DNA from 3 places in the Mesorhizobium sp. 113-1-2 genome. Region 2 is predicted to be linked to each of the others. Evidence: predicted binding sites of a transcription regulator. Region 2 holds the regulator's gene; each other region holds the start of a gene.
The links. The regulator PhoB, encoded in region 2, activates phosphate uptake and scavenging genes when phosphate is short. The targets are predictions, from matches to a motif close to TGTCATNNANCTGTCAT.
Positions count from the first base shown of each region.

Region 1: JN279_RS37795 (ceramide glucosyltransferase) is a predicted target of PhoB. The motif match lies at 1,384-1,400, and genes of this name have one in related genera.
Region 3: JN279_RS14740 (alpha-D-ribose 1-methylphosphonate 5-triphosphate diphosphatase) is a predicted target of PhoB. The motif match lies at 1,496-1,512, and genes of this name have one in related genera.

Region 1 covers NZ_AP023242.1:7,875,033-7,877,299, reverse strand. The annotation lists gene JN279_RS37805 (Hsp33 family molecular chaperone) at 1-627, shown strand, start outside; gene apaG (Co2+/Mg2+ efflux protein ApaG) at 808-1,200, opposite strand; gene JN279_RS37795 (ceramide glucosyltransferase) at 1,502-2,267, shown strand, end outside.
Region 2 covers NZ_AP023242.1:1,603,360-1,605,626, reverse strand. The annotation lists gene JN279_RS07735 (ROK family protein) at 1-709, shown strand, start outside; gene phoB (phosphate regulon transcriptional regulator PhoB) at 722-1,411, opposite strand; gene phoU (phosphate signaling complex protein PhoU) at 1,431-2,138, opposite strand; gene pstB (phosphate ABC transporter ATP-binding protein PstB) at 2,164-2,267, opposite strand, start outside.
Region 3 covers NZ_AP023242.1:3,073,788-3,076,054, forward strand. The annotation lists gene JN279_RS14740 (alpha-D-ribose 1-methylphosphonate 5-triphosphate diphosphatase) at 86-1,312, opposite strand; gene JN279_RS14745 (carbohydrate kinase family protein) at 1,537-2,267, opposite strand, start outside.

The DNA.
Region 1 (2,267 bases), 1.7 Mb from region 2:
CAGCAGACGCTGCTTGGCAGCGGCGTGCTGGCGCTGACCATCGACCAAGGCGCCCACACCCAGCGCTATCAGGGCATCGTTCAGCTTGACGGCGAAACGCTGGAGGACGCTGCGCGCACTTATTTCCGCCAGTCGGAGCAGATCCCGACGGATGTCAGGCTCTCGGTGGCCAAGCTTTTGACGCCCGGCGTCGGCGGCGCGCGTGAGCAGTGGCGCGCGGGCGGCATTTTGGCGCAGTTCCTGCCGCAGTCACCCGAGCGCATGCGCGTGCCCGACATTTCGGGCGGCGACGGCGATCCGCGCGACGTGACGTATGAACCGTCAGACAATTCCTGGCAGGAACTGGTGGCGCTGCTCGGCACCATCGAGCCGACCGAACTGATCGATCCGACGATCGGTGCCGAACGGCTGCTCTATCGCCTGTTCCACGAGCATGGCGTGCGCGTCTTTGGCGGCGCCCCGGTCGCCGATCAGTGCTCATGCTCCAGGGACAAGATTCGCGGCATCCTCGAGGGTTTTTCCGCGCAGGAGATCAAGGACTCGACCGAGGATGGCGGCATCCACGTCGCCTGCGAATTCTGCTCGAAACAGTACGACTTCGACCCGGCGGAATTCGCGGCGCAGTAAAGTCCTTCCTTCTCCCCGTTTCACGGGGAGAAGGTGGCCGAAGGGCGGATGAGGGGCGGCGCTAACTTCGGCGAATAGCCGTGCGCAAACCCCGTCCTCGACGATATCTCAGGAGACTCGACGCCGCCCCTCATTGCCCTGCCGGGCATTTCTCCCCGTATAGTAACGGGGAGAAAGACGCTAATTCACCGTGCGCCGCGTCCCCGGCAGATCCAGCGAAAACGCCGGGATGGCGATATCAAAAGTCTCGCCGCGCTTGTTGCGCATCGTGTAGTGCCCGACCATGATCCCTGACGGGGTCGAGAGCGGGCAGCCGGACGTATATTGATAGCTGTCGCCGGGATTGAGCTCGGGCTGGTCGCCGACGACGCCCGGGCCGCGCACTTCCTCGACCCGGCCGGCACCGTCGGTGATGTGCCAATAGCGCGACAGAAGCTGCACGAATTCGTCCGACTGGTTGTCGATCGTTATCTGATAGCCCCAGACATAGCGGTTCTCGGAAGGATCCGAGCGGTCCTCGAGATAGAACGGCCTGACCTGCACTTCGATGTTGCGCGTGACGGCGCGGTACATAAGCGGCTCCAAAACAATCTCAAGCATGATCCCGAAAAGTGGGAACCGGTTTTCTCGGACAAACGGGTTTCCGTTCGTCCAGAGATCATGCTCAACAAGCAGAACCTTTCGGCGCTCCCGGCGAGCAGGTCAACATGCGCGTCTTGTCGCGCCTCGTCTTGAAACGCAGGTGCCGGCAAAGAATGTCATTTAAGTGACACATGACAATGATGGTGTGCACCAACCGAGCGACTCGGCGCTCTGTCGAACTGTTGAAAACGGCCACGATGCTGGCTGTCTTTTCTGGAGTGACCAGATCTCGATGGAACTCACTCTTATAGCCGCCTCGCTTTCGACTGCTCTTATCCTTTCAAACGCCGCCAGTATCCTGCTCGCCGCTTCACAACTGAAACAGCGCACTACCATCGCACGGCCAGCCGGCAAATCGCCGCCGGTGTCGATTGTCATCCCGTCGCGCGGCGTCGAACCGTTCACGCATGAGACACTGGAGCGCGCCTTCTCGCTCGACTGGCCGCGCTACGAGCTGATCTTCTGCGTCGCCCATGCCGACGATCCGGTGGTCAGTCTGATCAGACAAGCCATCGCCCGCTTCCCAAAGGTGCCGGCCCGGCTGTTGATCGGTGACGACCGCGTCAGCGCCAATCCCAAGCTCAACAATTGCGTCAAGGGCTGGGAAGCCGCGCGGCACAACTGGGTCGTCCTGGCCGACTCCAACGTGCTGATGCCGAGAGACTACATCCAGCATCTGATGGCGGCGTGGCGGACGGATACCGGCCTTGTCTGCTCGACGCCGATTGGCTCACGGCCGGACGGCTTCTGGGCCGAGGTCGAATGCGCCTTCCTCAACACGCTGCAGGCGCGCTGGCAGTATGCCGGCGAGGCGCTCGGCCTTGGCTTTGCCCAGGGTAAGAGCATGCTGTGGAACAAGCCGATGCTGGATGCCAATGGCGGCATTGGAGCGCTGGCCGCCGAAATCGCCGAGGACGCCGCCGCGACCAAGCTGGTGAACAGCCTTGGCCTGCGCGTCAATCTCGTCGCCGCACCCTTCGAGCAGCCGCTCGGCCGGC
Region 2 (2,267 bases):
ACTCGAGGCCGAGTTCGGCATCCCCGCCACCATGGAAAACGACTGCAACATGATGGCGGTGGCGCTGCGCTGGCGCGATCCCGAGCGCTATCGCGACGACTTCATCGCCATCCTGCTTTCGCACGGCATCGGCATGGGCCTGGTGCTGAAGGGCGAGCTGTTCACCGGCACCCATTCCTCGGGCGGCGAGTTCGGTCACATGATCCATCGGCCCGGCGGCGCGCTCTGCCGCTGCGGACGCCGCGGCTGCGTCGAGGCCTATGCCGGCAACTACGCCATCTGGCGCAACGCCAGGCAGCTTGGCGAGGACACCGAGCCGGTCGCCGACGTCAGCGACGCACAGATGCGGGCACTCGCCGCCACCGCACGGGAAAGAGACGGGCCTGAGCGAGAAGCCTATCGCAAGGCCGGCGAGGCATTGGGCTATGGCCTCGGCAGCCTGTTCGCGCTGATCGATCCCGCGCCCGTCGCCATGGTCGGCGTCAGCGCCGCCGCCTTCGACCTGATCGAGCCGGCATTGCGCGAGGCGATCGCGCAGACCGCCGGCGGCCAGCACTCGAAATCGATTTCCTTCGACACCGAACCGAACGAACTGCCGCTAATCCGCGAAGGTTGCGCCATGCGCGCGCTGACCTTCGTCGACCAGGAGATTTTCGCGCCGGGCGTGCAGGCGAAATCAGGCCTTGCCGTAAAGAAAAACGTAGCCTGAATCAGGTTACGCTCAATCCTCGCGGATCGCGTAGCCCGCCCCGCGAATGGTGCGGATAACGTCCGGCATGCGGCCATTGTTGACCGCCTTGCGCAGGCGGCCGACATGCACGTCGACGGTGCGCTCGTCGATGTAGATCGTCTCGCCCCAGACATTGTCGAGCAGCTGGCTGCGCGAGAACACGCGGCCGGGATGGCGCATCATGAATTCGAGCAGGCGGAACTCGGTCGGCCCAAGCCGTATCTCGCTCTTCTTGCGATAGACCCGGTGCGATTCGCGGTCGAGCACGATGTCGCCGACCTTGAGCACGCTGGACAGCACTTCCGGCTTGGCGCGGCGCAGCAGCGCCTTGACTCTTGCCATGAATTCCGGCGTCGAAAACGGCTTGACCAGATAGTCGTCGGCGCCGGTGGAAAGTCCACGTACACGGTCGCTTTCTTCGCCCCGCGCGGTCAGCATGATGATCGGCAGCCGCTCGGTCTCGGGCCGCATTCGCAGGCGCCGGCAGAGTTCAATGCCGGACACCGCAGGCACCATCCAGTCGAGCACCAGAAGGTCGGGCACGTTCTCCTGCAGCCGGATTTCGGCTTCGTCGCCGCGCGGCACCACCTCGACCTGGTAGCCTTCGGATTCCAGATTGTAGCGGAGCAGCACCCCAAGCGGCTCCTCATCCTCCACCACCATGATGCGTGGCGCGATCATCGACTGGTTACCCCTGCGCTCAGGCCGCCGGCGCTGACATCGCCGTCTCGTCCTGTTTTGGACGATTGGCGGGCAGCTGCGTGCCGGTCAGGACATAGTACGCATTCTCGGCGATGTTGGTCACGTGGTCACCGATGCGTTCGAGATTCTTGGCGCAGAACAACAGATGCGTGCAGGCCGTGATGTTGCGCGGGTCCTCCATCATATAGGTCAGCAGTTCACGGAAGACGGAGGTGTATTTGACGTCGATACGTTCGTCGTCGGCGCGCAACTTCGCCAGTGCGGCGGCATCGCGCGCCGCATACTCCTCGATCACGCCCTGCACCTGGATCAGCACCAGCTGCGCCATGGCGTCGATGGAATGCGACAGGTCGCGCGGTGTGGCGCTGAGGCCGACGGTGCCGACGCGCTTGGCGATGTTCTTGGCAAGGTCGCCGATGCGTTCGAGGTCGCCGGCCATGCGGATCGAGCCGACGACATGACGCAGATCGTCGGCCATCGGTTGGCGCTTGGCGATCAGCGTGATGGCACGGTCGTCGAGTTCGCGCTGGCGCGCGTCCATGATCGCGTCGTCGGAGACCACGCGCTGGGCCAGCGCATTGTCGGAATTCAGCAGTGCCTTGGTGGCGCCGCCGACCATCGAGCCGGCGAGGTCGCCCATGTCGCTGATCAGCCTGCTGATCTGTCCGAGATCCTCGTCGAAGGCTGCGACTGTGTGTTCGGCCATGATCCTGGTCCTCGTATGCGTGCGATCAGCCGAAGCGGCCGGTGATGTAGTCTTGCGTGCGCTTCTCGCGAGGCGACGTGAAGATCTTCTCGGTTTTGTCGAACTCGACCAGTTCGCCCAGATACATGA
Region 3 (2,267 bases), 1.5 Mb from region 2:
ACTTTTCCCGGGAAAACCGCTCATACTTTCCTGGAATTGCTGTTGCTCTATCTCTTTGTTTTGACGCAATTCTCTGGGGAAAGCGCTACGCGCTTTCCCGGGAGGCAGCCGGTACCCGTTCACCCACGGCGAGGGCAAGGCGTTCTGCTTTCCCCGCCTGTGCAAGCGTGCCATCGCTGTAGATCATGCGACCGGCGCGGAAGGTGGCGCGCACGCGTGGCACGGGATGACGCTCGGCCACGACGAGATCCGCCAGAAGGCCAGGCTCGATGGCGCCGCGATCGGTGAGGCCGAGCGCCGTGGCCGGATTGGCGCTGGTCAGTGCGGCCGCCGCCGCGAGGCCATCGTCCCGCAGTTCCGCCAGGCCGATTATCGCGGGCAGGATCGAGGCCGGGTGATAGTCGCTGGCCAGCATGTCGAGCAGCCCGGCCTCATAGGCCTGGCGGGCGGAAAGATTGCCGGAATAGGACTCGCCACGCAGCGCGTTGGGCGCGCCCATGGCGGTGTGCATACCAAGCCTGCGGGCTTCCTGTGCGGCTTCCAGCGTCACCGGGAATTCCGAGAGCGCGGTACCCAGGCCGTGGACCAGTTCCACCTTTTCCAGCGTGTCGTCGTCATGCGAGGCGAGCACGATGCCGGCGGCTTGCGCACGCGCCGACAGGTCCTGCAGCGCATTCAGCACATCACCCTGGCCGTTGCGACCGGCCATGCGCTTGCCGACGACCTCGGAGGCCGCGGCAACGGACATGCCACGTTCCTTGGCGATGCGGGCGATGTAGAGTTCGACGTCGCGGTACTGCCCCTGTCCGGGCGTGTGATCCATCAGCGAGATCAAATGCAGCCTGCCGGCATCCATCAGCTTTTGCAGCCTGGGAATCGCCGGGGTGAAGGTCACTTCGAAGCGGGCATGGATGCGATGGTCGACCAGGAGGTCGTCCTTCATCCCGGCGATGGTGTCGATGATTGCTGATGTGTGATCTTCCGAGCGCAGCACGCCGCTGGTGACGCTGGCGCCGATGAAGGAGAGCGCGGCGTAGGCGGTGGTGATGCCGCAGGAGGCGAGCTTCTTGTCGAGTTCGGCAATGCCGATCGGCATCGGCACGTGCACGCCGATGCGCGGCTCGACTTCCCTCTCCACCATGTCGCCATGCATGTCGATGAAGCCGGGCAGCAGCAGGCGGCCGCCACCCTCTATGTCGGCATGCTCGACCGGCTTCTCGCGGATATCGGCGATCCTGCCGTTTTCGATCCTGATCGCGCCGCTTGGGATGACGCGGTCGCGCAGGACGATTTCGAAATCACTCAGCCACATGTCATGTCTCTTGCAAGGAAGCGGTTTCAGCATGGATTTTACGGGCGACAAGGTCGGCGACATCATGGGTGACGGAGGACACCGACCATGGCGACGATTGCGCCGGCTTGCCGCCGCCCCGGTCACGATCTCTCCAGGACATGTTTTCTAGTTCACCCGAATGCCGGTTTCCATTTGATTTTTATGACATTTTCATGAAGGCCGGCCTTGCCGGACCGCCTGTCTCAGCCGGCACGGGATCGTTGTGACAGCCATTCGGCGGTTTGCTGGCTGGCCTGTTCGGCGGAAAGCTCAAGGCTCAGCCCCTGCAGCAGGCCATGCAGGAAAATCCCGGTAAAACAGTCGCCGGCGCCGATCGTGTCGGGTACGGAAACCTGCTTCAGCGGCGTGACGTGGTTGAGCGCCTTGCCGTCATAGAGCGAGATCGGCCGCATTCCGTCGGTCAGCACCAGTGTTCTCAGGCGAGGCCCGGCGATCCCCGTCGCTCGCTCCCAGATCGCTCGCGTGTCCTCGCAGGGAAAATCGGCGCGCGATCCGATAACGATGTCGGCCGGGCGCGGCGAGGCGCTGCGCAGCGGAAATTGCGAAATGACAAGCGGGATCGTCCGCAGCGAGGCAACGAGGCCGGCATCGAGCACCAGGGCATTGAGATAGGCGGCGTCGCCGCTGACAGGCTCCGGTGCGGCGAAGGGCGGGCGCATCTGGCCGCCGGGGTTCAAAATGGTGCGCTCGCCATTCGGCTCGAGCAGGATTTCGGTGAACCGGGTTTCCCCGGCCCATAGGGTGACGTAGCCGGTATCGATGCCGCTCGCCTGCAATGTGGCGAGCGCTGCCCGGCCATATTCGTCGTCCATTAGATTGCTGATCAGCCGGACATGGTTGCCGAGCTTCGCCAGTTGGGTGCCTGTGTGGAAGCCGCCACCGCCGAGCCGGACGCTGCGGCTGGAATAGACGA